Regions from separate parts of the Pantoea sp. C2G6 genome, predicted to be linked through region 3. Evidence: predicted binding sites of a transcription regulator. Region 3 holds the regulator's gene; each other region holds the start of a gene.
The links. The regulator LexA, encoded in region 3, represses DNA repair genes until DNA is damaged. The targets are predictions, from matches to a motif close to TNCTGTATGTACATACAGNA.

Region 1 (7,621 bases), on a different contig from region 3:
AGTATGCCGCGGCGCAGCCGGTTACGGTGGTCGATACCATTGGGGCCGGTGACAGTTTTAATGCAGGATTTCTGACCGCACTGCTTCATCGCCACTCCCCGCACACGGCGCTGCGCTGGGGGATTGAAGTCGCCTCGCAGGCGATCAGCAGTTCACCGCGTCGCTATCCCGACTGGCAACAACTCCAACTATCAAACGAGGTGCGCTGATTATGGCCAGTGTTGAACTTGTACAGGTGGCTAAGCGCTACGGTAAACAGAGCGTGCTGCATCCGCTGGATTTAACCATTCCTGACGGCAGTTTTACCGTGCTGGTGGGTCCATCGGGCTGCGGCAAATCGACGCTGCTGCGGCTGCTGGCGGGTCTGGATAGCGTCTCTGACGGGGCGATTATGCTGGATAAAAAGCGCATCAACGATCTCGACCCCGCCGACCGGGATATTGCGATGGTTTTCCAGAGTTATGCGCTCTATCCCCATCTGACGGTTGCCGAGAATCTGGCGTTTCACATGCAGGTGAAAAAGGTGAAGCGCGAAGAGCAGAAAAGCAAGATTGCCCGTATTGCTGGCATTCTCGGCATCGACCAGCTGCTGCAACGCTATCCCCGCGCCTTGTCTGGCGGGCAGCGACAGCGTGTGGCGATGGGACGGGCAATGGTGCGCAACCCGCAGGTGTTTCTGTTTGATGAGCCGCTTTCCAATCTCGATGCGCAGTTACGCATGGAGCTGCGCGCCGAGATTAAGTCTCTGCATCAGCGTTTCAAAACCACAATGGTGTATGTCACCCACGATCAGGTTGAAGCAATGACGCTGGCGGATCAGATTGTGGTAATGAAAGATGGGGTGATTGTGCAGCAGGGCGCACCGCTGGCGATCTACGATCGGCCGGTTAACACCTTTGTGGCACGCTTTATCGGCTCCCCGCCGATGAATCTGCTGGAGGCGCGCTTTCAGCAGCGTGAGGGCATGCCGGGCATACTCTGCGGTCAGCAGTGGCTGCCGTTACCGTCACGCTGGCACCATGCGGCACAGCAGCAGGCTGGCCAGACGGTCACGCTGGGCGTGCGGCCCCACGATCTGATGCGCGATCCCGGCGGGCAACCCGCTACGGTGAACATCGTTGAGATCACCGGTGAATCAACGCTGCTACACCTGGAGTGGCAGGGCTTTGCACTGCATATGCAGCTGGCGGGCCGAAGTGATGCCACGTCGGGCGGGACGCTGCCGATTACCGTTAACCCCGAAAAGATGCACCTGTTTGATGCCAGCAGCGGCGTGCGGCTGACAGAACAGCTATAAAAAATAAACCCACCAGCGGCGGGTTTTTAAGTCGGTGAATCGGCGACGGGCTCAGGGCCCGGTAAAGACGCAGAACATGCCATCCCTGGCCCGTGCGGGCGTCTGCTGCCGGAATGATTCGCCGTCGGTAAAAACGACCTGGACGATCTCTGCGCTTTACGCCAGATGGAACTGCTCCACCGTCTGCGACAGCTGCTGCGCCTGATCTTCCAGCGAGCTGGCCGCGGCGGACATCTGTTGCACCAGCGCGGCGTTCTGCTGCGTCGTGCCATCCATTTCATTAACGGCAATCGTCACCTGCGAGATACCGCGCGCCTGCTCATCCGAGGCAGAGACAATCTCCCCGATAATTCCCTGCACAGAGTTCACCGCCTGCGTCATCTCCTCCATGGTTTTACCGGCGTCGTTGACCAGCCGGACACCGCTTTCGACCCGCATACTCGACTCTTCGATCAGCGCGGCGATCTCCTTCACGGCGTTAGCGCTGCGCTGTGCCAGATTACGCACTTCAGACGCCACCACCGCGAAGCCACGGCCCTGTTCGCCCGCCCGCGCCGCTTCCACCGCCGCATTCAGCGCCAGAATATTGGTCTGGAAGGCGATACTGTTGATCATGGTGGTGATGTCGCCGATCTTTTTCGAACTGTCATCGATCTGCGCCATGGTCTGCACCACCTGCCCCACCAGCGAGGCTCCGCGACTGGCGATATGCGTGGCGTTCTCTGTCAGGGCGGTCGCCTGCTGCGCGTTGTCGGCATTCAGACGGACAGTGGCGCTGATCTGCTCCATGCTGGCTGCGGTCTGCTCCAGCGCGGCGGCCTGCTCTTCCGTGCGTGAAGCCAGGTTAAGGTTGCCGCTGGCAATCTCGCCTGCGCCCTGACGCACCGATTCACTGGCCTCTTTAATCTGTCCGACAATCTGCCGTAGCTGGCTTTGCATGGTTTGCAGGGCGAAGAACAGGCTGCTGCGATCGCCCTGTTTAACCGCAATCGCGTTATCCAGCTTGCCCTCGGCAACCGCCAGCGCAATGCTGGCCGCCTCAATGGGCTCACCACCGATGGGCCGCAGCACTTTGCGGCTGAACAGCATCCCCAGCACCGCCCCGACCAGCAGAATACTCACCACCATCAGGCTGATAGCCCAGGTAAGCTGTCGGTTGGCGGCGGCCATTACCTGACTCACCGGGGCGACCACTCCCAGATACCAGGGTTTATCGCTATTGCCAATCACCACCGGTTGCCAGGTGATTAACGCCTCTTCACCCAGTACCGCGTCAAAATGCTGAACCACCCGTGAAGTAAAGCTGTCGGTTTGCCCTTTCCACGGCTTACCGGCTTCATCCTTAACCGGCGATGAGACCACCTTTCCGCCATTCGAGAGCAGCAAAGCATAGCCGCTGCCGTGCCAGGGTTTGATCTGATTAACTTTCTGTTGCAGTGACGCCAGCGAAATATCAGAAGTGACGACCGCTTTGAGCGTACCCTGCTCGAAAATCACCGCCGCGACCGAGGTCAGCAGCGTCGGGACGCCGTTATAGGCGTAGCTGTAAGGCTCAATCAGGGTATCTTTTTGCGTTTTTTGCGGGATCAGGTAGTAATCCCCATCACCTGGCGTGAGGTAGGAATCTAACGGATGCATAACGTAGTTGCCCGCCGTGTCGCGATCCACAAACCAGGCGTAGCGGCCCTGTGGTGCCTCACCCGGCAATTTGGCAAATTCGGCATCGCGGCCATCAAACGCATTCTGTTCAAATGTCACCGACATCGAGAGGTAGTCAGGGTTAGCGCGCAGCGCATATTCCATGACCTTATCGACCACTTTGCGATCGCTGATAGCGGCGTGCGGCAGGGCGATCACGCTCTGTCCGAGATTATTGGCCACATCGCGTGCATGAGTCAGCTCCTGCTGCACCTGTAGGGCCCGGCTCTGCGCAATCTGTTGCAGATAATTCTCTGCCAGTACCTTCTGTTCTTTTGCTGACTGCCAGCTAAGGACACCGATAGTCACGGTAAATCCCAGCATAATGGTCAAACCACCCATAATCAGCATCTGCGCACGGGTGCTCAATTTTTTCTTATATTTTAACTGACTGGCCATAGTGTTCTCCCCCGGAAATTACCCTCTTCAATTACCGCCTTGTAGTTACGCTGCTCCTGAGATCATCTATCGGCGGCGTTTTTTTGAACTTTAGTTACCTCTCCGTTCAGGGAGAGCAGGAACCCCTGATTAGCACTTATCAGTAACATTGATCGCGAAAGGATTAACACAGCGGTAATGAACTGGCTTTTTTTGATCTAAAACAACACGACCACCCCCTACTCCTGTCAGTTTATGTAAACCGTTGCCGCAGGCCCTTATTGAAGTGGAGAAGTTCAATGATTGGTAAAACAGGATTAACAGCAGGGGTGATTATCTGGCTGGTCTATGTTGCCTGGATTATTCACTACTATTCAGACACCTTTATGGTGTTCTCCCGCTAAGTAAACAGGACCTTCGGGTCCTTTTTTTTGCCCGCCGCATTAGCCTGTGAGCCGATAATCCGCTACTATCGGCTCATTATGTGAGCCGAATACGCACCATTATTCGGCTCATCTCTCTTTCTGTGAGCCGAATATGTATATCGACTGGATCTGGCAACAGGCTGGCTGGCCTGATTTTCACTGGCAGGAGGCGGCACTTCTGCCGCGCCTGCGGCATTTACAACAGCAGCGAGGTCTGCTGCTGGGGCGCGCCAGCCTGCAAAGCGATGATGAGGCGCGGACGCTTGATACCCTGCTCAGCAATATCCTCTCTTCATCAGCCATCGAAGAGGAGAGAGTCAACGTGCAGTCGGTGCGTTCATCGCTGGCGCGCCGGTTAGGCGTTACGGAAGATCAGCCCTATCCGGTGTCCGATCGCTCAGAAGGACTGGCCGCCATGATGCTTGATGCCATCAATAACCGCAGCCAGCCGCTGACGCTGGAGCGTCTGTATCAGTGGCACCGCTGGCTGTTCCCGGCGGATGAATGGACGGTGCAGCGCCTGAGCGTCGGTACGCTGCGCGGCAGCGAGCCGATGCAGGTGATTTCAGGGCGGATCGATCGGCCCACCGTGCACTTTGAAGCGCCGCCGCGCGCCGGGCTGGAATCGCAGCTGGCCGCTTTTATTGAGTGGTTCAACCGCAGCCAGCAGGATGTGATGCTCGACCCGCTGCTGCGCGCCGCCATCTGCCATCTGTGGTTTGTCACCCTGCACCCTTTTGATGATGGCAATGGCCGTATTACCCGCGCACTGACCGATCTGGCGCTGGCGCAGGCTGACAGTCAGAGCATCCGGCTCTATGCGATGTCGCCCGCCATCCTGGCGCAGCGTGCAGACTACTACCGCATTCTGGAGCAGACGCAAAAAGGCGGGCTCGACATCACCGGCTGGCTGGTGTGGTTTCTGGACAGACTGGATGAGAGCCTGCAACAGGCGATCAGCATCATCGATCGCACGCAGATCAAAGCGCGCTTCTGGCTGCGGCATCAGGGGACCGGGCTGAGTCAGGAGCAGATAAAAGTGCTTAACCGGCTGTTAGATGGCGGTGAGCAGGGATTCGAAGCGGGGATCAGCGCCAGCCAGTATCAGAAGGTGGCGAAAGTGAGTAAAGCCACCGCCACCCGCCATCTGGCTGACCTGGTGGAAAAAGGTTGTCTTTACCGGCTGGAAGGCGGCGGCAGAAGCACCCGGTATCAGGTAAACAGCGGGGAAGCGTAACCGCAATCGGTGGGCAACGGCGGAAGATACAGCAACGCCGGAAGGATCGCTTCCGGCGTCAGGTCAATCAGGCTGCTTTAACCGCACGGACTTTCTTCGCGGCAGGCTCTTCCGCCGGTTCATCGCTGCGATCTTCAGCGACGGCTTCAGGCTGCTGCTTCGCCGTGACCGCCGCTTCCGGCAGCTTGCTGGTGCGCAGAATATGCTGAACCGCCTCTTTCTGCTCAGCGATCAGCAGGCCCAGGGTTTCCGCCTGAGACTCCTCCAGCGCGGGTTGATGCTGTAACAGCCAGTCAGTGAAGGCTTCGGCCATATCGAGCATTTTGTCGTAGGCATCCGCCTCTTTCTTATTGGCAAACGTCATCTTCTCTTCACCCTTTCTGACTACTACAAATTTTGTTTCAACAGCCATCTTTTCGCCCTCAGGTACTGTGTATACATACAGTATATCATGCCGGTTATGCTTTGCCAGCAGAGATTGGAGTTTATCCATTCTGTGCGGAGTAACCTTATCCGGGCGCAGGCTTTTTTATTTTTCTGCTTCGTCGCGGGTGAGCGGATCAGACCAGCAGTTCTTCCAGAAAAGTCGCCAGCGCTTTACGCGGATCGTCCTCTTCCGAGACGATGACCTCGATCCCCCACTGTCCCAGCACCTCTTTTGCCACCGGGTTATTGCGATTGGTGAACAGGTACGATTTTGGCCGGGCAGTGGCCAGTCCGGTACGGCTCCACATTTTGGTCAGGCGATAAAACAGCAGACGAATGTTGAAATCGCTGATGCTGTAGCCGACAAACAGCACTGAATTGCCCATCACGTCATGGGTCAGTTTGATGTCGAGCGGCGAGTCGAAATAGAGGCGTTCAAAGTAGCTGCTCTCATCGAGCACGATAGAGGTGTCATCATCGAAGTCACCGTGCAGCTTGATGATATGGCGCTTGTCTTCCGTCAGCGAGACCAGATCGGCGGCGTTCGCCACTTTGTAATAGGGCACGCCATGCGCGTCGTGCGCCGCTTCCAGCCAGCGATCGTAGTTAGTGGTGTAGATACGCGAGAAGTTACCCTGGGTGATCATGGTATGAATTTCAGAGGTACGGACATCAATATCGGGGCGATGCCATTCACGATCCATCCAGCTGCGCAGCGGGCCCAGCGAGCCTTTTTTCTGTTTGTAATACTCCGCCAGCGAGAGATGCGTACCGTAGGTGTTGAAAATTTTCGGATCGTAGCCCAGCTCGTGAGCGAGATGGGCAATCAGTTCATGCCACTCAGGTAAGCCAAAATTGCGTGAAATCCCGGCTCCGGCAAACAGAATTAGTTTGCCGGAATCATAGGCGCGTTTAAGTTCAGGTTTCATGCCACTCCCCGTGCGGTCTTTAAAAAGGTGGCGAAGCGATCAAGCGCAATACGCCGCATCGAGATCTCGTTCTTGAGTTCACCCATCTCTGCGAATGTCTGCTCATACCCTTCCGGGATAAACACGCAATCCCACTGAAAACCGCGCGTACCGGCCGGTTTTGCCGCAATGGTGCCGCGCAGCTCACCTGAGAACTGGTACATTTTGCGACCATCACAGTAGCCGAGCACCGTTTTGGCTGTGACAGCCTGGCTGTCGAGCCCCTGCACCAGCGCGGTAAAGCGCTCGGCATCCAGCCGGTTCCAGAAGATACGGGTCAGCCCCGCGGGCAAACCGTTCAGGCCATCCAGATAAAGGCCGGTATGCTCCACAAACAGCGGCCGTCCAATCAGCGAAAAGGCTTTGGTCAGTTTGTCGCGCACCAGGTCAAGCTCGTTTTCAGTCTGAATCTCTTCGATGCGACGGGCGATAGGCAGTACTTCGACCCCTACGGGTTCAAGTATTTTGCGTACCTCCGCCAGTTTTTGCTCATTGGCAGAAAGGAATCTGATTTTCATGGGGCTTCCAGTTTAATGACTCCGCCACGTAGTGAGGTTTTAACGGCAACAGGCGGGCAGGATAAAGCACTAACGCTGGAGAGTGTAGTCCAATTCCGTCTTCAGCAGGCGGCCTGCGGATGGGAATAGCCCTGTCGTCGCTGACGTCAGCATGACATCGTAAAGGCCACAGCTGGATCGGGCGTTACAGTGCTGGCTCAGCCGCTTAACCTGCCCGCTCGCCCGACGACGGGCCGGGAGACAGGGACATTAACAAAACCCTGTCAGCGGATGATTATTCCATTTGGCGCGGGCTGAGCGTGGCTTTCTTTCTTACTGAACAGCAAACAATACCAGACACAATCAGTAGCAGCGTAATCAGGTGATAGCTTTTTAGCTCGTTGTCCAGGAAAACGATGCCCATAAGCCCTCCCGAAACCGGAATAAGATGGGTATAAATTTCACTGCGGGTCGTACCTATCATGGAAACCCCTTTATTCCAGAAGACGTATGAAAGCCAGGAAGGGAAGATAATCAGGTAGAGAATGCCAGCAATAACCGATGGCGAAACCGAATAGATCATACCCCGGTATTCCGGTGAAAAGGCGACGTGCAGACCGAACATGGGTACCAGAATCAGCGTGCCAGTCAGAGAGCTGAAAGCGACGAAGGAGGTATTTTTCACCGTGCTGTTT
Region 2 (7,621 bases), on a different contig from region 3:
ATTTACCGCCAGACGATCGTTTTTTCCTCACTGACCAGGAACCCAGCTATGTACCCGAACCAGAGACTGCCGCAGACGGCAGACGATATTGCCCGTTATTTTAACGCGGCGAGCCTGCCCTCACAGCAGGAGACTTTGGGACAGGTCATAATGGAAATTCTGCACGCCGGTCATAACATCAATCGTAAAGCGATCTGCACCAAACTGCTGCGTCGCCTTGAAACCGCCTCTACCGAAGAAGAAGAGCGCCATTATCGCGTGCTGATCAGCCTGCTGTTTGGCCGTTAATCCTGACGCCTGTCCGCTTTTACTGCCCGTGCAGTTGGTCAGTGAAGTTTACGCGCCAGCAGGCGCATGGCTTTCTGACAGGTAAGCCGGATCTGATGGTCGGGTGAGCGTACCCGTAAATGGTGCAGTGCATTGATAATCTCATGAACCTCAAGCGCGGCATCGGGCTTAATCAGGCGTGAAACGACTTTGCCAATTAACGCACGCATCTCATCATCAATGTTCAGCTCATCATCTGTCACTTCTTCTCCCTGACGGGCTACCGCACCCATCCTTTGTGGCCTGCTCCCTCTTTTCAGCCGGACGCTGACTCGCTTAATGCAGCGCTGACGAACAGGGTTGTGATTCCGGCATTAGGAAGCGATCACCTCCTAATTCATTAAATTAATCCAGCACCTTCAGCGCCAGAGCCAGCGTCTGCTGCTCGTCTGCAATATCGCCCACTTTGCCGACCACCCGCATGCCAAAGGCGATGCAGAGGATCACGCCAGCAGCCGCTTCGCTATCAAGCGTGGCGGTAATGGAGCCATCCTGCTGCCCCTGCTCCAGCAGTGACACCAGAAAACGCTGGTTGCGCTGTACCACCTCATCAATACGCTGCGCCAGCGCCTTATCCAGCGTCTGCAAGGCAATCGCGCTGGCGACCACCAGACAGCCGCGTCGTCCCTCCACCGCCCGTGCTGAATCCAGGTAGAACTGCAACAGTTCGGTGACTTTTTCCCGTCCGCTGGTGCAGGGCAGCAGTCTGCGACGTAAATCAGCATTACGCAGCAGCAGATAGCGTTCAAACACCAGCAGAAACAGCGAGTGTTTATCTTTAAACGCCTTATAGATGCTGCCCGCCGAAAGGCTCATCGCCTCACTCAGATCGGTCATTGACGTTGCGTGATAGCCCTTTTGCCGGAAAACGATCATGGCGTGATCCAGAGCCTGTTCAATATCGAACTCCCGGGGGCGTCCCCGCTCTCTGTTTTTATGCGCTGTGGCTATTGTGATCATCGTTACCGGCCAGGGGGGAGCAGGCTCCCGTTAAAATCAACAGGGGATTCTATCTCAGCGACAGGTAATAAGTACAGGCGATGCCGCTCCGCGCGCCGGGCTAGCTAAGGGAGTGGTTAGCCTGGCTAAGGCGTGATTGTGGATGAATGGGTGCACGCCTGGTGATTCCTCTATGCTGATTCTGCCAGGAAATATTTCCGCATAGGTAACGTCAGGTTTCCTCTACAGGCCACACCTGTGTGGATAGCGCGTGACAGTGCGGTTTTATCCCAGCCCGGCGCTTTGACCGAAATCGCAAATAAGTTAGTGGAAAGATTTGAAACAAGCCTGGTTTCGGTAAGGCAGTAGAGACCTTACAGAGACACTCACATCACCGACTTTCGGTTCTGTATTGCCTGTTTTTCCAGGGTCATTGACCTGAAGCGGAGCCCGATAAGCCGTTGTGCCCTGCTCTGCCGACCGTATCAGTCTGTCACGTTCAGACGCCGTCAAAACAGTCGGGCAACAGGAATATCGCTCAGGCGCGTCGTATACGCAGGTGACAGCATGTCGCGCTTCATCGCCCATTCTTTGTTGATCCCCTGCCCGGCAAACCAGAGCTTTCCCCTGCCGCTCTGGTTAAGGGTGTCAACCAGCTGCATCAGCACTTCGCTGCCGCGCCGCGGCTGATACGCATCAAACAGATCGAGCTGGGCTACGCCGTGACTGAAAAAGTCCCCCAGCACGATACCCGCCTTCATATAGCGATGTCCCTCCATCCAGATATTATCGAGACACGCCACGGCGACACGGATTATATCGCGGGTATCGTGAGTCGGGATCAGCAACTGGCCGGTGGATTGATTGCCATAAAAGATTTCGCCCGCCGCATGGGGGCTGGTACGCACAAACACCCCGACCTGGCGGCAATATTGCTTCTCCCGCCGCAGCTTTTCGGCGGCGCGTTCCGCATAGGCGCAAATCGCCTCCCGCATCTGACCGTAGTCGGAGATGCGGCTGCCAAATGAACGTGAACAGATGATTTGCTGTTTCACCGGCGTCAGCAGCGCCAGCTCCAGGCAGGATTCGCCACGCAGCTCTCTGACGGTGCGCTCCAGCACCACGCTGAACTGCTTACGAATGGTATCAGGACGCTGATCGGCCAGATCTTTCGCCGTCATAATCCCCATGGCGTTAAGCCGCTGGCTGAGACGCCGACCCACACCCCAGACTTCAGCCACTTCAATCAGCCCCAGCAGCTTTTTTTGTCGCACCGGATCTGACAGGTCAACCACCCCACCGGTTTTACGCCATTTTTTCGCCGCAAAATTAGCGAGCTTGGCCAGCGTTTTGGTCTGCGCAATACCGACCCCTACCGTCAGGTGAGCCTCTTTGTGCACCCGCGCTTTGACCTGCTGACCAAAGCTCTCCAGCGCCATACAGTTTTCGACGCCGGTCAGATCCAGAAAGGCTTCGTCGATGGAGTAGATCTCCACCGACGGCGCCATCTCTTCCAGAATCGTCATCACCCGGTGGCTCATATCGGCGTAAAGCGCATAGTTCGAGCTGAAGACCTGCACGGCATGGCGTGTCAGTTCCTCGCGCATTTTAAAATAGGGCGCGCCCATTTTAATGCCGATCGCTTTCGCCTCGGCGCTGCGCGCAATCACACAACCGTCGTTGTTCGACAGCACCACCACCGGCTTGCCTTTCAGATCGGGCCGGAAAACCGTTTCGCATGAAGCGTAAAAGCTGTTGACGTCAACCAGCGCGAACATAGTCAGTGGGTCGATTTAATTACAAAGGTCACTACGCCAAACACCTCCAGCGCATCTTCGGTCTGGATAGCGATCGGCTTGAATTTGGTGTTCATCGGCATCAGTTGCAGGCAGGGGTGAAGCTGAAGGCGCTTAACGGTGAACTCTCCTTCGACGGCGGCGACCACAATATCGCCATGCGCGGCGGTCAGGGAGCTGTCAACCACCAGCATGTCACCGTCATTTATCCCCGCCTCAATCATCGACTCGCCGCTGACCCGGACAAAATAGGTGGCGCTCGGACGCTGTACCATCAGCGCATTCAGATCGATGCGCTGCTCAACATAATCCTGAGCTGGCGAGGGAAATCCGCACGGCACACGTTCGATATAGAGGGGTAACGGCATAGCGGCGCGAAGGTCCGCTGGTTTAATGAATTCCATCTTTTCACTCCTTCTGGTTATTACTGTATATAAACACAGTAATATTGAATTACCCGTTTAATCAAGCGCAACGGAAAAGGTTTAAGCGAAGGGGTTGATGGCTATGTACTTTTTTTTCAGCGCTTTTTTGCCGCTGGCGTCATATTCAGCAGAAAGCGGTTATTTGTGCCGCAGCCACAGATTATTATCACCGGCGCGACAGAGTAACGGTCCTTATCGATCGGCCAGCTGATTGTTTTTACTTAAGGAAAATCTGACAACGGCTGTCGCGCCTCTGACAGGGTTTGAATATTGAACGCCGCATGGCTATTCTGCGATTTTTAATCATGGAGGTGACGATGACAGAGAACGATCGAATCAAACAGCTTGAAGCGGCCGTGCAGCAATTAACCGTCGAGACCACGGTATTAAAAGCGATACTCGGTCAGCAAATTGCGCTGAATAATCTCAACTACAAAGGGAAATTTGACGATGTGCTGGCGGCGCTGGCGAAAGAATATGCGGAACGCGGTCTGGAAGAGGGAAATAACCGGGCGATCCATGACGCCCTGCGTGAGTACATTAAATATGAACCGCCGGCAGCAGAATAACCAGGCCTCCGGCAGCGCCATGCTGCCGGGCTTTACCGGCGCGCTGCCACAGAAAGCCCCGCCCCGCCTTTCCAGCTGGCGGCCGCTCGTTACACCTCGCTGTCACTCTCCAGCGCATCCTGAATGGCGTCAGCCAGATTGGCGATTTCATTGGCGACCGCCTGTAAATCCCAGGCCGCTTTTGAGCCGGTGGCCCCGGTCGATGCGCTGACCGACTCTTTTGCCACGGCAAGCGCCGCAGCGACCGCCACTGAGCGTTTATGTTGTTCTGGCGTAATACCCGCAGGCGGAAGCGCGAAATAGTCGTTAACCATGATCCTTTCCTTGTAATGAATAAACGTGATGAGTAACTGCGATGAGTAAGGCGTCAACCTTAGTCTTCTGCACCGGGTGTGGGAAGTGAATTATGCCGTACGCCCGCTCAGACGGATAAGATTGCAGCAGACCGGTTAACGGAGGGGATTCTTTTACACCAAAACCTGTACAGCTTTTTATAACCGGCACCTGAAAAACGCTTTTTTACTCGCCAGATCGCTTTCAGAAAAACCGCACTGACGCGGTAAGGAAAACGCTGCGCAATCCGACAATAAAGTTAACTATCTGTATTTAATAATATAAACATCAATACCTCACCGCCCGCCTGTAAACATGCATCTGAGATACACCACCGACCAGACACATTTTGTCAAATTTCATTGTACAAGTTTCAATTTCTTGTATAACTTTGTCTCGTGATGTTAAATCACTTGTAACGAAAGGTGCTTTGCACCGCATCTGAAGGTGTTGTGGATTTCCACCTTCAGATGCATTTTTTTTGCGTCAACCGCTGACCGGACCTGAACCGACGCACTCTTCCCCCTATTTCTTATGAGGCCTGACATGCAAACAACATTGACTACAGAGTCTCAGATTTCTGAACATTTCATGAACTCTGGCAAAGCGCTTACCACTGAAAAAGCGGTCATTGCCGCGGTTCATGCCGAACTCGCCCATGCCAAAGCGCACGTCTCTGATAAGGACGTTGTGCTGGGCCTGATTCATCGCCTCGAAAGCGAGCGTGATGTGATTAAACAGGATATTTACCGACAGGCGCTGGAACATGTTTTGCAGAGCGCGTCGGCCAACAGTAACAGCTAAAAACCTGTGTCTGTCTGTAACGGAACGTAAATTCGCACGGATGCTTTTCCTTCCCGGAATCGGCCCCTTCAACGGGGCTTTTTTATTGGCCCGGCGTAACGCCATCAGCCCGCGGTTTAACGGTCCGCACGCCTCAGTTGCCGGACCAGATATATCTCTGCTATTCGCCTTTTTTACCGCTTAATCCCCCTTAAATTCAATTTAATCTCTCTCGTTCCGCTTTCATTCTGGGGTATCTGTGTCCAGGCTTTTCTGCATCAGGTGCAAACACAGACGAGGAAAATAACCATGTTTCATCATTCATCAAAAATGCAGTTCCCGGTTCGTGTAGAGAAGCCCGATCCCGAGTTTGCCATGCTGTTACAGCAAGCCATCGGCGGCGTCGAAGGTGAGATTCGCGTGGCGATGCAATACTTCTTCCAGGCCATGGGCGCGCGTGGCGATGCGCGGATTCGGGATCTGCTGATCTCCACCGCAACCGAAGAGCTGAGCCATATCGAAATGCTGGGCCACGCCGTGGCGCTGAACCTGGAAGGGGCACCGCTCTCTTACCAGGAGGCCTCGGCGAAAGATCCGGTGGTCAATGCGATTCTGGGCGGTATGAATCCGCGCCACATCCTCTCCTCCGGTCTGGCGGCGATGCCGGTGAACGCCAACGGCATGCCTTTCGATATGAGTCACATCTACGCTTCTGGCAACGTGGCGGCTGACATGCTGGCTAACGTTACCGCTGAAGCCACCGGTCGCGTTCTGGCTACCCGCCTCTACAACATGACCGAAGATAAAGGGATGAAGGATTTCCTGTCGTTCCTGATCGCCCGTGACACCATGCACCAGCAGCAGTGGCTGGCGGTGATCGAAGAGATGGGTGGCCTGAACGCTTCCCTGCCGATCCCGAACAGCTTCCCGCAGGAGCATGAGGCGCAGGAGCACTCCTATTACTGCCTGAACACCTCGCTGGATAAACCGCTACCGGAAGGTCGCTGGAGCAACGGCCCGGCTTACGACGGCCACGGCCAGTTCAGTGCGAAACAGCAGCCGGAGATGCTGGGTCAGGAGCCGGTGCTGGGTAACGCCCGTCCCGGTTCAGGCGCGCAGTCAGAGCAGATTGATGGCGTGACACCGCCGAAGCCTTGATTCATCCCGCACTACACCCCCGGTCAGGACCGCGCTTTGTGGCCCTGACCGGCCTGTTTTTAAGGAGGAATATTGATGTCATCCACTCAGCGTCCACAGCCCCCGTTCCCGGAGCAGCAGCAGAACTGGCCCGGCAGCACCACCGCGATGCAGCCTCAGCCCGATCACGGCGAAGAGAGTTACCAGGGGTCAGGCCGGCTGGCGGGTAAGAAAGCCATTATTACCGGCGGCGACTCCGGCATTGGCCGCGCGGTTGCCATCGCCTTTGCCCGTGAGGGTGCCGATGTACTGATCTCTTATCTTGATGAGCATGAAGATGCCCAGGATACCGCCCGGCTGGTGGAGGCGGCAGGTCAGAAGGCGCTGCTGGTTCCCGGCGACATCACCGACGCCGCCCACTGTGCTGCGATTGTTGAGCAAGCGGCAGAAGTGTTTGGTGAGATCCATATCGTGGTCAACAACGCGGCCTATCAGATGACGCGGGAATCGCTGGATGAGATCAGCGACGACGAGTTTGACCGGACGATGAAAACCAATATTTATGCGATGTTCCATATTACCAAAGCGGCCGTGCGGCATATGCCAGCAGGCGGCTCGATCATTAACACCGCGTCGATCAATGCTGACCAGCCGAAGCCGAAGCTGCTCGCCTACTCCGCCACCAAAGCCGCGATTATCAACTTCTCCGGCGGCCTGGCGGCCCTGCTGGCGGAGAAAGGCATCCGTGCCAACGCGGTCGCGCCCGGTCCCATCTGGACGCCGCTGATCCCCTCAACCATGCCGGTTGAGCAGGTGAAGAATTTTGGCAGTGAAGTGCCGATGCAGCGCGCCGGTCAGCCAGCCGAGCTGGCCGCAACCTATGTGATGCTGGCCAGCGATGAGGCCAGCTACATTTCGGGTGCCACCGTAGCCGTAACCGGTGGCGTGGCGATTATCTAACCCGCCGAACCCCCTGCGGTTTCCGCCGGGGGTTCGAGAATCGACCGCTGTGCAATCGCCCACTGATAGAGCTGCTCCCGCGCCAGATTCTTCATTTTCACCTCGCACATGATGTCGAAATCCTGAAACGACAAGGCCCAGTCATTCAGCGTCGGGTTGAAGAAGTAGTCGGAGTGCGTCCGCAGTTTGCTTTTACTCACGCCCAGCTGCTGCTGATCGGGCCAGCCCTGCTGCGGAATCATACCCTCCTGCGAAATCGAATAGTGCAGCACCGGCCGGACCCCACGCCATGAGTCGATCACCCTGGCGACGCGCGGGTCATCCGCCTGAATAAATTCCGCCTCTTTTACCC
Region 3 (7,621 bases):
ACCAGTCAAGCACACGGTATTCGGCACCGACCGCCGCGTACTGGCTGCTCTCCTGGGTTTTGAAGCGTCTGGTTTCCGTCAGATCGACATCGCCGGTGACGGTAAACGGACCTTTATCCCAGGCGAGACCGGTGGTGACCAGTGGACGGATCTGGTAGGTGTCGCGGAAGCCGTTAACCTTTTTCGTTTGCAGATCGCGGGAGATCAGGTTCTGCCCGGTGACACCCAGCGTCCAGTTTTCCGCAAAGGTGGTCGCCAGACCGGCATCAACGTTAAAGCCGGTATGGGTGCTGCGATACTGGCTATTGTTGATGTCGCTCTTGTCGTAGTTGTAAATGCTGGCGGTGTAGTTATAGAGCCAGGTTTTCTGCACTTTCGGGGTCACACCCACCGACACCGGCTGACCAGCGATGGTGAACTCATGCGCCACCGCCACACCATAATCGGTGTTCAGTGCAGCCAGGCCATTCGCACTGGAGCGCAGGTTATTTTGATCGCCTGGACGGGGAAGCACGGTGCCGTTAGCGACGCCGCGCAGATAGTCAATATCGCTCTGCACCACATTGGCACGCACATGCGCCGTGCCGTAGGCTTTGGTGATAAAGGCGAATGGCAGCGTTTCGTTAGGGATGGTGACAGCCACTGCCGCACCGGCGCTGCCGTCCGCTTTATTTCCGCGTAAGTCGCTGAGCTGATTGGCCACATCGCCTGAAGCGGCACGTACTTCGGGATAGCCACGCAGATAATCGGCAAACGTCAGGTTGCCAAGCACGTTGCGATAGCGATCCACGGTATCCGTGATGTCATCCACTTTATCGATCAGATGATCTTTGTCGGTGACCTGAACACCGGCTGAAGGAAAAATAATACTGACGCTGTCGTCAGGTTTAGCCCGCGTCATCAGTGCCGGGTTAGCCAGCACCGCGGAGCCATAGAGAGAAGATGCGACGCCGGTGCCGCCCATGGCGTCATTGCGTGCATCATACCAGGTCCCTGCCGCCATGGCGGAAGAAGAGAGGAAAAGCGCGGTCGATACAGCGGGATAGATCAGCGCTGAACGTTGAGCGAATTTTTTCACCATTTGCCTGCCATCACCTGAGAAATTCACTGAGATAAGCCGTTGAAACATTCAACGACTGAATAGTTTGTTAGCCATATTGTGAACGTCAGCTAACGCTTTATTGCTGTGAACTCAAAGGAAACAGTGTCTTAATTCAAAGGATTGGATGTTTTCCAATCAAAAAAACGTTGTAATTGTTCAGACCAGGCGAAGGAAATAAGAATAAGACCAGACCTCGCTTAAGTCTTTCTGAACATTACTGCTTAACTCCGTGAGATGCAAAGCAAAATGGCGGTTAATTCCTCTTAAAGCCATCAGCCGATGGATCTGATTTGTCGTCAGATTCCGTATAAAAGAGCAGGCAAACGCCCTGATCGCTGTTTTTTCAGGCAAATAGTGCTGTTTTATCAGACAAAAACCAACCTCAGCAGCGGCAACCTTTGTGTGATAAAATAACATCACTTATCCAGCGGAGAATTTTCATGTCAAACATGACCTCACAGCAAATTATGACCCAGGCGGAAAAGCTGTGCCTGCAACGCGGTGTGCGTCTGACTTCGCAGCGTGCTGAGGTGTTACGCCTGATGGCCGAGCAGCCAGGCTCTATCAGCGCTTATGATCTGCTGGATCAGCTGCGGGTCAGTGAACCGCAGGCGAAACCGCCGACCGTCTATCGGGCGCTGGAGTTTCTGCTGGAGCAGGGTTTCATTCATCGGGTGGAGTCGAACAACAGCTACGTGATGTGTCACCATTTCGAGGCCCCGGCGCATACCTCGGTGATGCTGGTATGTGACCGCTGTGCAGCGGTTACCGAGAAACAGGCGCAGGGCGTAGAAAACATTATTGCGACGCTGGCGGGAGAAGCGCAGTTTGCCTTACGGCATAGCGTGATTGAGGCGCATGGCCTGTGTGTCAACTGTGCGGAAGTGGAAGCCTGTACTCAGCATGAAAGCTGCCAGCACGATCATCAGAGCGAAGGGAAAAAGCGCGGAAAAAAAGGGTAGCACACATCCCTGTGCTTTGCCGGCCGGGTAATGCCGGCGGGCAGGAATCCTCTGCTGAGGTTTACCAGCGGTGGTCTTTGTTCTGACCTTCCCAGTCCGTTACCTCACGCTCTGCATCTTCCTTCGCATAGCCGTAACGCTCCTGGATTTTACCGACCAGCTGATCGCGTTTCCCTTCGATGACCTGCATATCATCATCGGTCAGCTTGCCCCACTTCTCTTTCATTTTGCCTTTGAACTGTTTCCAGTTGCCGCTGGCTTCGTCTTTATTCATAGCAGACCTCCCATCCTCGGGTTTAATGTTTATTTCGCGACACAGCAAAATAACGCTATAAAGCGCTGGTTAACTGCGCCGTATAGAGTTAATTGTAGTCATGAAAACGAGGATGACGGAATAATACAGAATAATCCGTAGCCGCTGCGCTCAGCGCCCGCCCGCTCAGGCGTCAAACCAGCTGTTCTGAACCCAGTGCCTGCGCCAGATCAGCCACAGGGAGAGGCCACGCAGCGCGAGGAACACCGTAACCGCCAGCCATAACCCGTGGTTGCCCAGCAGCGGCAGACTCAGCAGCGTCAGAAAGTAGCCAGCCGCGGCCAGCACCATGCTGTTTCGCATCTCGCGCCCGCGGGTCGCGCCGATAAACATCCCATCCAGCAGATAACACCAGACGCCGATCAGCGGCATCACCACCTGCCAGAACAGGTAGCGGTCCGCAGTTTGCTGCAACGTCTCAAGCGAGGTCAGCAGCGTGACAATCTGCGGGCCAAAAAACGCATACACCAGCGAGAAAAAGAGCGCCACCACCACCGCCTGACGGCAGGCAGAGCGCCAGACGAGCCGCAGCTGGCTGCCATCTTTTGCGCCATGCGCTTCTCCCGCAAAGGCTTCCACCGCATAGGCAAAGCCATCCAGCGCATAGGCGGTAAAGGTGATAAACATCAGCAGCACCGCGTTAACCGCCACCACGTCCGGCCCGAGGCGCGCGCCCAGCACGGTCAGCGAGGCGAAACAGAGCTGGAGCAGCAAAGAACGCAGCATAATATCGCGGTTCAGCCGCAGCAGGCGCTGAACGTCGCCGCGCCAGCTCTGCTTCAGCATTGCCATGGTGATGCCGCGCAGTTTTAACACCCGCCAGACCATCACCGCACCGACGCCCAGCGTGATGTACTCCGCCAGCGCCGTGGCGGTAGCCGCGCCCGCCACACCCCAGTGCAGACCCATCACCAGCCAGAGGTCGAGAAGGATGTTGACCAGGTTACCCACCACCAGCAGGATGACCGGCGCGCGGGCGTATTGCACGCCCAGCAGCCAGCCGAGGATCACCAGGTTAGCCAGCGTAGCCGGCGCACTCAGCCAGCGGATCTGAATAAACAGCGCCGCCTGTTTCAGCACCTCAGGATCGCCGCCCACCAGATGGGTGGCCAGCTGAATAATGGGATAGCGCAGCGCGATAAACAGCAGCCCAGCCAGCAGCGCAATCAGCAGCGGCTGCGTCAGGGCACGGGCCAGCGCGGGCTTATTTCCAGCGCCAAACGCCTGTGCCGTGAGGCCAGTGGTGCTCATCCGCAGGAACAGCAGCAGCATGAAGAGAAAACTGGTGACAGTGGTCCCGACTGCAACCCCGCCAAGATAGACCGGGCTGTCGAGATGACCAATAACGGCGGTATCGACCACACCCAGCAGGGGAACGGTGATATTTGAAAGGATCATCGGCAGCGCGAGCCGCCAGAGGTTTTTATCGGTTGCCGTAATAAAGCGCATTCGCCGTTCCGTGCTCAGTGTCGCTGCGAAGAGGCAGCGACAAAATTAGGGCAGACAGAATAGCATCAGAGCAGGCGAATGCACGCGGGCATCAGAATCAGAGCCACTCGCCGTTGCGCACCACACCCACCGCCAGACCTTCTACCGTCAGCGACTGCGCGCGCGTGTCGACCACAATCGGGTCGAAGTCACTGTTTTCCGGCAGCAGATGCACGATAGCACCCTGCTTTTTCCAGCGTTTCACTGTTACTTCATCGTCGATGCGGGCAACCACAACCTGACCGTTGCGCACATCCTGGGTTTTATGCACCGCGAGCAGGTCGCCATCCATAATGCCAATATCTTTCATCGACATTCCACTGACGCGCAGCAGGAAGTCGGCTGAGGGCTTGAACAGACCCGGATCCACCTTGTAGTGGGTCTCGATATGCTCCTGCGCCATGATCGGTTCACCGGCAGCCACCCGGCCAATCAGCGGTAAGCCTTCAGAGGGCTCTTCTTCCATAAGCAGACGGATGCCGCGTGAAGCGCCAGAAACAATCTCAATCACCCCTTTACGCGCCAGCGCTTTAAGGTGCTCTTCTGCCGCGTTCGGCGAGCGGAAGCCCAGCTGCGCGGCGATTTCCGCACGTGTAGGCGGCATGCCCGTCGAAGAAATATGGTCGCGAATCAGGTCATAGACCTGCTGCTGCCTGCTGGTTAATGCTTTCATCCCGCCCCCTGGTTGTTTATACAGTCGCTGTGAGTATATACAGGTATTGGCGAAATGGAAACCGATTGTCAGGTAAAACGCGCTCCCAGCGCGGTTTTGGAAGGCTTATCGCAAATGTGTCCAGAGCAGCGCGATCCAGACAAACAGTGCCAGTATGATGCTGATCAGCACCGCCGCCGAGCCCATATCTTTTGCCCGGCCCGCCAGCGGATGATGCTCCTGGCCGATGCGGTCAACCACGGCTTCAATGGCGCTATTGAGGATTTCAACAATGACCACCAGCACCACCGCCCCTATCATCAGAATGCGGGAGACCACATCCACATCCAGCCAGCAGGCCACGACAATGGCGACCAGCGCGGCCAGCGCCTCCTGGCGAAACGCCGCTTCATGTTGCCAGGCGGCACGCAGCCCCTGCCATGAGTAACCTGCGGCTTTCACGATTCTTATAAGACCGGTGGCATTATTTGCCATGATGTGGGAACCCTTTCTTCGGATTGACGTCAATGTCTGGGCTGCGTGCAATTGGCACCACCACAGATCTTCGCTGCGCTTTCTGGTATGCTTGCGGCGCTTTGCTAACAAGAGGCTTCATGTTGTCTATGTCAGGTTGGCGTAAACTCTATTACAAACTGCTTAATTTACCACTGTCGTTTTTGGTAAAAAGTAAGGCCATTCCGGCCGATCCCGTTTCTGAACATGGTCTGGATCCGACCCGACCTATTATGTACGTTCTGCCTTATGATTCGAAGGCTGACTTACTGACTTTACGCGCGCAGTGTCTGCGGCACCATCTGCCCGACCCGCTCTCTCCACTGGAGATTGATGGCTCACTGCTGCCGCGCCACGTTTTTATCCACGATGGCCCGCGTGTCTTCCCCTATTTTGTGCCCAGCGTGGAGTCGGTGAAGATCTTTCACGATTACCTCGACCTGCACCGCAATAATCCCGAGCTGGATATTCAGATGCTGCCGGTCACGGTGATGTTTGGCCGCGCGCCAGGCCGTGAGGTTCAGGGCGAGCCAACGCCTCACCTGCGCGTGCTGAACGGCGTACAGAAGTTCTTTGCGGTGATCTGGCACGGACGCGACAGCTTTGTCCGCTTCTCGCCAACGGTGTCACTGCGCCGGATGGCGACCGAACATGGCACCGATCAGTCGATCGCCCAGAAACTGGCGCGTGTGGCGCGTATTCACTTTGCCCGCCAGCGGCTGGCGGCGGTGGGTCCGCGCTTACCGGCGCGTCAGGATCTCTTTAATCGCCTGCTGCAATCCAAAGCGATTGAAAAGGCGGTGGAAGATGAGGCCCGCAGCAAAAAAATCTCCCATGAGAAAGCGCAGCAGAACGCGGTGGATATGATGGAAGAGATCGCCGCCAATTTCTCCTATGAAGCGATTCGCGTCACCGACCGCGTAATGGGCTGGCTCTGGAGTCGTCTCTATCAGGGCATCAACGTTAACGGCGGCGAGAAGGTGCGCCAGCTGGCGCAGGATGGTCATGAGATTGTCTATGTGCCCTGCCATCGCAGCCATATGGATTATCTGCTGCTCTCCTATGTGCTCTACCATCAGGGCCTGGTGCCACCCCACATTGCGGCGGGCATCAACCTCAACTTCTGGCCAGCCGGCCCGATTTTCCGTCGGCTGGGCGCCTTCTTTATTCGCCGCACCTTTAAAGGCAACAAGCTCTACGCCACGGTGTTCCGCGAATATCTTGGCGAGCTGTTCACCCGCGGTTATTCGGTCGAGTACTTTGTCGAAGGGGGCCGTTCACGCACCGGTCGCCTGCTCGATCCTAAAACCGGCACTTTAGCGATGACGCTCCAGGCGATGCTGCGCGGTGGCAACCGTCCTATCACCCTGGTGCCGATCTACATCGGCTATGAGCATGTGATGGAAGTGGGCACTTACGCCAAAGAGCTGCGCGGCGCGGCCAAAGAGAAAGAGGGCTTTATGCAGATGGTGCGTGGCTTACGCAAGCTGCGCAATCTCGGTCAGGGTTACGTGAACTTTGGCGAACCGCTGCCGCTGGTCAACTATCTCAACAAGCGCGTGCCGGAGTGGCGTGACGCCGTGGACCCGATCGAACCGCAGCGTCCGGGCTGGTTAACGCCGACCGTCAACGATATTGCCGCCAGGCTGATGGTGCGTATCAATGAAGCGGGCGCGGCCAACGCCATGAACCTCTGTGTGACCGCCCTGCTCGCCTCACGTCAGCGCTCACTTACCCGCGAGCAGTTGATCGAGCAGCTGGAGTGCTATACCCAGCTGCTGCGCAACGTGCCTTATTCGCCGAATGCCACCGTTCCCGATCTCTCCGCAGAAGCGCTGCTCGATCACGCGCTGGGCATGAATAAGTTTGAGAGCGAAAAGGACAGCATCGGCGACATCATCATTCTGCCGCGTGAGCAGGCAGTGCTGATGACTTACTACCGCAACAATATTCATCACATGCTGGTGATGCCGTCGCTGATTGCCGCCATTGTTCAGCAGCATCAGGCGCTGAGCGAAGCTGAGCTGCTGCGCCAGGTGAGCCTGATCTACCCGATGCTGAAGAGCGAGCTGTTCCTGCGCTGGCAGAGTGACGAATTGCCGCAACTGCTGGCAGAACTCTGTCAGGAGCTGGCGCGTCAGGGCCTGATTACGCGCGAAGCGGGTGAACTGCGCTTTACCGCCGCCCGCTACCGTACGCTGCAACTGCTGGCGGCCGGGGTGCGGGAAACGCTCCAGCGTTATGCCATCACCTTCTCGATTCTCAGCGCCAAGCCGACGATCAACCGCGGCACGCTGGAGAAAGAGAGCCGTACGCTGGCACAGCGCCTGTCGGTGCTGCACGGTATCAACGCCCCGGAGTTCTTCGACAAAGCGGTCTTTACCTCACTGGTCCTGACGCTGCGCGATGAGGGTTATATCAGCGATAAAGGTGATGCTGACGTGTCGCAGACCCTGGCGACCTGGCACATCCTGGCTGACCTGGTGACCAGCGATGTCCGCATGACGATTGAAACGGCTGTGGCACACGACTGACAATAGTACACAGTAAAAAGGCGACCTCATGCGGTCGCCTTTTTTATGCCTGAAACG
Region 4 (7,621 bases), on a different contig from region 3:
CGCCAGCTCGGCTTTAAGGTCAGCACCTTTCTGAGCAACGGCGACGACGCGCGCTTCCAGGATTTCGTGAATCAGGCGATCAGCCAGAAGTATGACGGCATCGTGCTGTCGCACGGTAAAGCGCCCTACGCCAGCGATCTGGTCAAGCGCATCGCCGACGCGGGCATTAAACTGTCGGTGTTTGATACCCCAGTTGACACGCCAGTGCCGGGCGTCACCGTTACCGCGCAGGATGACGCTTCACTGGCGCAGCTGTCGCTGGGCCAGCTCATCAGCGATTTTCATGGCAAGGCGAACATCGTCAAGCTGTGGGTTGCCGGCTTCCCGCCGATGGAGCGCCGTCAGGTGGTGTATGAAAAACTGCTGAAAGAGAATCCGGGCATTCATCAGCTGGAGTCGATTGGCGCGGTCTCCAGCGACGTTCAGGGTGATACCGCCAACAAGATTGGTGCGATTCTGGCGAAGTACCCGAAAGGGAAAATCGATGCCATCTGGGGAGCGTGGGACGCCTTCAGCCAGGGCGCTTACAAAGCGCTCCAGGAGAACGGACGCACCGAAATTAAACTCTACAGCATCGATGTCTCCAACCAGGATCTACAACTGATGCGTGAGAAAAACAGCCCGTGGGTGCAGACGGTAGCGGTGGACCCGAAAACTATCGGCGCGGTGAATATGCGTCTGGTGGCGAAGAAAATCGCCGGGGAAGAGACCCCCGCCAGCTACCAGTTTAAAGCGGCGTCAATCTCGCAGCAGCAGCTTAACAGCCAGCCAGGGGCGGTCAACGTCGCGTCGCTGAATAAGATCGTTCCCGGCTGGGGCGGCAATGAAGATTTCGTGGCCCCCTGGTTTGCCACGCTCGCGGCGAAATATCAGAAGTAATCACGCGTCAGGTTGCGGCGCGGGCCGTAAAGCCCGCTTCCGCCCCACCGCCTCGCCGTTCGGTGAGGCTGACCCTGTAACCGCACTACAGTCCCAGCAGTAACTGCCGCTCAAGCTGGGGATCGACCATCGTGACGTGCAATCCCACCAGCCGCACGCCGCGCCCGGCGCGACGCTCATCCCAGGTTTTGCGGGCGATAGCAATCATGTCCTCTTTGTTCAGCACCGGCCAGATGTGCTCCTGAGTAGTCTGCTGGAAATCGCTGAACTTCAGTTTGACCCCCTGACGCGCCACCTGTTTGTCGGGCCGGATCTGCGTCAGGCGGCGATCGAGTTCCTCATAGAGAAAATCGATAATCTCCAGGCAGGCATCCCAGTCACTAATATCCTCCGCCAGCGTGCGCTCCACCCCCAGCGATTTGCGTTCCCGCTCGACGATTACGCCGCGTTCATCAATGCCGTGACTGCGCTCCCACAGCACCCGGCCAAACTTGCCAAAGCGCTTCAGCAACTGGGCTAAATCCGCCTGCTGCACGTCACCGCAGGTTATCAGCCCCATCTCTTCCAGCTTCTTTGCCGACACCTTACCGACGCCTGGGATCTTCGCCAGCGGCAGGGTCAGCAGAAAGCCGGCCATTTCTGGCGGAGTGATCACGAACTGCCCGTCGGGCTTGTTTAAATCGGAGGCGATCTTAGCCAGAAACTTAATCGGGGCGATACCGGCCGAGGCGGTGAGCCGGGTTTCCCGGTAGATAGTGGCGCGGATCTCCCTGGCTATCAGTGTGGCGGAGCCGTGGCAGTGCGGGCTGTCGGTGACATCCAGATAGGCTTCATCCAGTGAGAGCGGTTCAATCAGCGGGGTGTAACGGGTAAAGATTTCGCGGATCTGCGCCGAGGCTTCTTTATAGGCGTCAAAGCGTCCTGGCAGCAGGCGCAGATGGGGGCATAACTTCAGCGCCATACCGGTCGGCATCGCGCTGCGCACGCCAAATTTACGTGCCGGATAGTTGGCGGTACTGATCACCCCGCGCCGTTCGCGGCTGCCGCCAATGGCGATCGGGATGTCGCGCAATCGGGGATTATCACGCATCTCCACCGCGGCATAGAAACAGTCCATATCGACATGAATGATTTTACGCATACCCCCTCCAGCACTGGATAAGTATACAGTTGGCAGAGGTAACTGCAATATCTGTCGCAGATGCCATTAAAGTTTACAAAAATCTGGCCGTATTCTGTTGAGGAAAGCGTTAATTTCGCGGCGACCGTCTTGCTAAAAAAACAGACAATGTTTAATGTTGCGCTGCGGTAGCGGACTGTTCCGATAATGCAAGCAGAGACGCACAATTTGCGTCATGTTCTCTTCACCTCAAGGTACACACAGCATGGGCAAAATCGCACTCCTGTTTGCGATGATTTTACTGCCAGCCCTCAGCATGGCAATGACACCCGAACCCGCGCAGCAGGCGGCACCGGTCAGCAAAGAATTAAAGAAGCAGTTACTCGGCACCCCGGTCTATATCCAGATCTTCAAGGAAGAGCGGACGCTGGAGCTGTACGGCAAAATCGGTAACGAATATCGTCTGCTGGATACCTACCGCATCTGTAACTTTTCTGGCGGCCTCGGCCCGAAACGTCGTGAAGGCGATTTCAAAAGCCCGGAAGGTTTTTATAACGTGAAGCTGAATCAGCTGAAGCCCGATAGCCGCTTTTATCGCGCGATCAATATCGGCTTTCCCAATCAGTATGACCGCAATCAGGGCTACAGCGGCAACTACCTGATGATTCATGGCGACTGTAAGTCGATTGGCTGCTATGCCATGACCAACGCCTATATGGATGAGATTTTTACCTATGTGAACGCGGCGCTGCGTAACGGCCAGCAGGATGTCAGCATCAGCATCTTCCCGTTCCGCATGACCGACAGCAACATGCAGCGCCACCGCTACTCCAGCGATGCCAGTTTCTGGCAGCAGTTGCAGCCGGGATACGCTTACTTTGCTAAATATCACCAGCCGCCGACGGTGAATGTCGCCAGCGGCAGGTATGTGATGAACAGCAGCCCGGCACCGGTGTTAACCAATCCCGAAGCGGCGTCACGCTCCTTCCTGGCGCTCTCCAAGACAGAATAACGCCCACTCGCCTGGCACAATCCGCTGCCAGGTTTCATTGGCCGTCAGAGGCTGCGTCGCAATCACTGTCACCACGTCATGCGGCGTGGTGTGCTGCTGGAAATCGACCTCGACATCCTGATCCAGCAGCTGCGCCCGGCCAAAGGGGGCACGGCGGGTGATCCAGAACAGATTGGTTGAGCAGAAGGCCATCAGATAGCGGCCATCTGACAGCAGCATGTTAAATACCCCTTTCTGCCGCAGCGTCCCGGCCAGCTCCCCGATGAAACGAAACACCGCCGGCCAGTTGCCCGGCGTGCGTGGGTAGCGCGTCGCCAGCTGATGCAGGATCCAGCAGAACGCCTTTTCGCTGTCGGTCTCCCCCACCGGCCGGAATGTGCCGGTCTCCAGCTGACGATACCCCTTGAGCTGACCATTGTGGGCATAGGTCCAGTTACGGCCCCACAGCTCGCGGGTAAAGGGATGGGTATTCTCCAGCGACACCTGTCCCCGGTTCGCCTGACGGATATGCGCCACCACCGAATGGGATTTAATCGGATACTCCTGCACCAGCCGCGCAATCGGTGAGTTAAAGCTCGGCAGCGGATCTTTAAAGGTACGGCAGCCTTTATCTTCGTAAAAGGTAATACCCCAGCCATCTTTGTGAGGCCCGGTTCCCCCGCCACGCTGAACCAGTCCGGTAAAGCTGAAACAAATATCCGTGGGAACATTGGCGCTCATCCCGAGCAATTCGCACATAGCCACCGCCTTAAATCAGGACGCCTCCCGTCAGGCGGGAGGCCAACGCTGTTACTTCACCATCTCTTTTTCGATCAGCAGCATCAGGATGTGGATCACTTTAATGTGGATCTCCTGGATGCGATCGGCATAGCCAAAGTGAGGCACCCGGATTTCAATGTCAGCACTGCCCGCCATCTTACCGCCATCTTTGCCGGTCAGGGTGATCACTTTCATTCCCTGCGCACGGGCGGCCTCAATCGCTTTAATGATATTGGCCGAATTACCGGAAGTGGAAAGCCCCAGTAGCACGTCGCCCGGACGCCCTACCGCTTCCACATAGCGTGAGAAAACGTAGTCGTAGCCAAAGTCATTACTGACGCAGGAGAGATGGCTGACATCGGAGATGGCAATCGCCGGATAGCCAGGACGATTTTCACGATAGCGGCCGGTCAGCTCTTCCGCGAAGTGCATCGCATCGCAGTGTGAACCGCCGTTGCCGCAGGAAAGCACCTTGCCGCCCGCCTTGAAGCTGTCAGCCAGCAGCACCGCAGCACGTTGAATCGCATGGATATTGGCGTCGTCGCTGAGGAATTTATTCAGCGTATCAGCAGCTTCATTAAGCTCAGAGCGGATGATGTCCTGGTACATAGGAATGTCCTTTTTTAGGAGAGGTTAATCGCAGCAAGTTTAACGGAATGGCCGGTCAGCGCAAAGCCTCATGCCATGACGTAGCACGACCCCGCCCGGCCGCGGATGATGAAAAAAGCGACGGCAGCGCGATTTTGTGAGACAGGTTGTAATTGTGATGTAAACGAATTGATAAATGCGGCCAACTATTCTAAACCTCTATGCATAACAGGTCAGACCTCTTACTACTTGCTTGCGGAGCGGTTCATTATGATGGTTGTTTCGATACTTGCCACGGTGGCGCTGATTGGCGCCCTGTTCTATCACCGCCTCTCACTGCGGCTGAGCAGCGCGATTCTGCTGCTGTGGACCGCAGCGATGGCTGTCGCACATCTCTGGACGCCGTGGCTCCTGCTGCCGCTGGCGATCATCCTGCTGCCGTTTAACCTGCCGTCGCTGCGTCGCAGCCTGTTTTCACAGCCGATGTTCCAGCGCTTTCAGCAGGTGATGCCGCCGATGTCACGCACCGAGAAAGAGGCGATCGACGCCGGCACCACCTGGTGGGAAGGCGATCTCTTCCAGGGCAAGCCGGACTGGCAGAAGCTGCATAACTATCCGCAGCCGCGCCTGACTGCCGAGGAGCAGGCGTTTCTCGCTGGCCCGGTGGAAGAGGCGTGCCGCATGGCTAACGATTTCCAGATTACCCATGAGCTGGCCGATATGCCGCCGGAACTCTGGGCCTATCTGAAAGAGCATCGCTTCTTCGCGATGATCATTAAGAAAGAGTATGGCGGTCTCGATTTCTCCGCCTATGCGCAGGCCTGCGTGCTGCAAAAACTGGCGGGCGTCTCCGGCATTCTGGCGATTACCGTGGGCGTGCCCAACTCGCTCGGCCCCGGTGAACTGCTGCAACACTACGGCACTGAAGAGCAGAAAAACCACTATCTGCCACGGCTGGCACGCGGTGAAGAGATCCCCTGCTTCGCCCTGACCAGCCCGGAAGCGGGCTCAGATGCCGGTGCGATTCCTGATACCGGTGTGGTCTGCATGGGTGAGTGGCAGGGTCAGCAGGTGCTGGGTATGCGACTCACCTGGAATAAGCGCTACATCACGCTGGCTCCGATCGCCACCGTGCTGGGCCTGGCCTTTAAGCTCTCTGACCCGGATCATCTGCTCAGCGACAACGAAAATCCTGGCATTACCTGTGCGCTGATCCCGACCAACACCCCCGGCGTGGAGATTGGTCATCGTCACTTCCCGCTTAACGTGCCGTTCCAGAACGGACCGACCCGTGGCAACAATATCTTTGTGCCGATCGACTATATTATCGGCGGCCCGGAAATGGCCGGTCAGGGCTGGCGGATGCTGGTGGAGTGTCTGTCGGTGGGTCGCGGTATTACCCTGCCGTCGAACTCAACCGGCAGCCTGAAAAGCGTGGCGCTGGCGACCGGAGCCTATGCTCATATCCGCCGCCAGTTCCGGGTCTCTATCGGTAAAATGGAAGGGATCGAGGAGCCGCTGGCGCGCATCGCCGGTAACGCCTATGTAATGGATGCCGCCGCGACGCTGATTACCGCCGGTATTATGCAGGGTGAAAAACCGGCGGTACTGTCGGCGATTGTGAAATATCACTGCACCCATCGCGGTCAGCGCGCGATTATCGACGCCATGGATATTGCCGGCGGCAAAGGGATTATGCTTGGCAACAGCAACTTCCTGGCGCGCGCCTATCAGGGTGCCCCGATCGCCATCACCGTGGAAGGGGCCAACATCCTGACCCGCAGCATGATTATCTTTGGCCAGGGGGCGATTCGTTGCCATCCTTATGTGCTTCAGGAGATGGCGGCGGCCGCCAGCAATGACGTTAACGCCTTTGACCGGGCGCTGTTCAGCCATATCGGTCATGTCGGCAGCAGCGCCATGCGCAGCCTGTGGCTCGGCTTAACCGGTGGACGCACCAGCGCCAGCCCGACCCGCGATGCCACCCGTCGCTACTATCAGCACCTCAACCGCATCAGTGCCAGCCTGGCGCTGCTCTCCGATGTGTCGATGGCGGTGCTGGGCGGCAGCCTGAAACGTCGCGAGCGTATTTCGGCGCGGCTGGGCGATGTGCTGAGCCAGCTCTACCTCGCCTCGGCGACGCTGAAACGCTATGACGATGAAGGCCGCAACGAAGCCGATCTGCCGCTGGTTCACTGGGGCGTGCAGGATGCGCTGCATCAGGCGGAAGCTGCCATCGACGATCTGCTGCGCAACTTCCCGAACCGTCTGGTGGCGGGCGCACTGCGGATGACCATTTTCGCAGGTGGTCATCACTGCCCTGCGCCGTCTGACCGCCTCGATCATCAGCTGGCAAAAATGCTGCAACAGCCGTCAGCCACCCGCAGCCGTCTGGGCCGTGGCATGTACCTGACGCCGAGTGAGCATAACCCTGCCGGTCAGCTGGAACAGGCGTTGCAGGATGTGATGGCGGCAGAAGTGATCCATGACCGCTTGTGCAAACAGGCTAAACAGCACTTCTCCTTTACCCGTCTGGATGCGCTGGCGAAACAGGCGCTGGAGCAGGGCTGGATTGACGCGAAAGAAGCAGAGGTGTTGCAGCGGGCTGAAGCCAGCCGTCTGCGTTCAATTAACGTTGATGATTTTGAGCCTGATGCGCTGGCCGTGCCGGTGCCAGAGAAAGCGCCTCAGCCTGCGTCACGGGCGAGTGAGGCAGCATAGGATTCAGTGCCGATATGATGTCGGCACCGGGTACTGAACGTAAAGCGATGGGAGTCAGCACTGTTTTCAGAGGTCGGCGCCTCGCCGGCCAAAGAGAGCTGATAATGACAAATCCAGGTGAAACTGACCGCAATCGATTAGCTTAAGGCGCAGGGAACAGGGTCAGAAGAGGAAAGCATCCCGTGCCACGGACAAAAACGCCGGGAGCGTTTTTGAACAACGCAAAGCGTTGGCCCGTTTACGGGCGCACCTCAGGGATGAGGTGCGTAATTGCGCGGGCCGAGCGAGCCAGGGATGGCTTTAGCGACTTTCCGATCTGACCCTATTTCCGGCGCGGGCACACTCTTACAGCCAGCCTTTGATTTACCTGAAAGCCGACATCGCGTCGGCTTTTTTTATCCCGCCTGACGGATGCGGGCAATCAGCGCATCCCCATCTTCGACATGATCGGCCGCCAGAATCAGCGTGCGTCCCAGGTTAATCGCGTTGCGGATGCAGTCGGTACGCATCGCCGGATCGGCAATCAGCTTCATATCCGCCAC

Region 1: ACCW71_RS08495 (YebG family protein) is a predicted target of LexA. The motif match lies at 5,463-5,482, and genes of this name have one in related genera.
Region 2: umuD (translesion error-prone DNA polymerase V autoproteolytic subunit) is a predicted target of LexA. The motif match lies at 3,488-3,507, and genes of this name have one in related genera.
Region 4: dinB (DNA polymerase IV) is a predicted target of LexA. The motif match lies at 2,032-2,051, and genes of this name have one in related genera.

Annotation. Positions count from the first base shown of each region.
Region 1 is NZ_JBGMNJ010000004.1:229,313-236,933, forward strand. It holds gene ACCW71_RS08475 (carbohydrate kinase family protein) at 1-209, shown strand, start outside; gene ACCW71_RS08480 (ABC transporter ATP-binding protein) at 212-1,297, shown strand; gene ACCW71_RS08485 (methyl-accepting chemotaxis protein) at 1,454-3,394, opposite strand; gene ACCW71_RS08490 (Fic family protein) at 3,911-5,035, shown strand; gene ACCW71_RS08495 (YebG family protein) at 5,103-5,447, opposite strand; gene ACCW71_RS08500 (SIR2 family protein) at 5,596-6,390, opposite strand; gene ACCW71_RS08505 (non-canonical purine NTP pyrophosphatase) at 6,387-6,947, opposite strand; gene ACCW71_RS08510 (DMT family transporter) at 7,222-7,621, opposite strand, start outside.
Region 2 is NZ_JBGMNJ010000001.1:568,563-576,183, reverse strand. It holds gene ycgZ (regulatory protein YcgZ) at 49-288, shown strand; gene ACCW71_RS02780 (hypothetical protein) at 327-560, opposite strand; gene ACCW71_RS02775 (TetR/AcrR family transcriptional regulator) at 673-1,287, opposite strand; gene umuC (translesion error-prone DNA polymerase V subunit UmuC) at 1,776-3,044, opposite strand; gene umuD (translesion error-prone DNA polymerase V autoproteolytic subunit) at 3,047-3,466, opposite strand; gene ACCW71_RS02760 (hypothetical protein) at 3,769-4,056, shown strand; gene ACCW71_RS02755 (hypothetical protein) at 4,146-4,370, opposite strand; gene ACCW71_RS02750 (biofilm development regulator YmgB/AriR family protein) at 4,936-5,193, shown strand; gene ACCW71_RS02745 (manganese catalase family protein) at 5,482-6,330, shown strand; gene ACCW71_RS02740 (glucose 1-dehydrogenase) at 6,406-7,269, shown strand; gene ACCW71_RS02735 (UV damage endonuclease UvsE) at 7,266-7,621, opposite strand, start outside.
Region 3 is NZ_JBGMNJ010000013.1:29,013-36,633, reverse strand. It holds gene ACCW71_RS15975 (conjugal transfer protein TraF) at 1-1,081, opposite strand, end outside; gene ACCW71_RS15970 (hypothetical protein) at 1,259-1,519, opposite strand; gene zur (zinc uptake transcriptional repressor Zur) at 1,543-2,064, shown strand; gene ACCW71_RS15960 (CsbD family protein) at 2,126-2,338, opposite strand; gene dinF (MATE family efflux transporter DinF) at 2,504-3,826, opposite strand; gene lexA (transcriptional repressor LexA) at 3,924-4,538, opposite strand; gene ACCW71_RS15945 (diacylglycerol kinase) at 4,644-5,012, opposite strand; gene plsB (glycerol-3-phosphate 1-O-acyltransferase PlsB) at 5,141-7,564, shown strand.
Region 4 is NZ_JBGMNJ010000006.1:212,122-219,742, forward strand. It holds gene ACCW71_RS10935 (sugar ABC transporter substrate-binding protein) at 1-879, shown strand, start outside; gene dinB (DNA polymerase IV) at 965-2,020, opposite strand; gene dpaA (peptidoglycan meso-diaminopimelic acid protein amidase) at 2,265-3,011, shown strand; gene ACCW71_RS10950 (class II glutamine amidotransferase) at 2,976-3,749, opposite strand; gene lpcA (D-sedoheptulose 7-phosphate isomerase) at 3,801-4,379, opposite strand; gene fadE (acyl-CoA dehydrogenase FadE) at 4,629-7,079, shown strand; gene mtnK (S-methyl-5-thioribose kinase) at 7,475-7,621, opposite strand, start outside.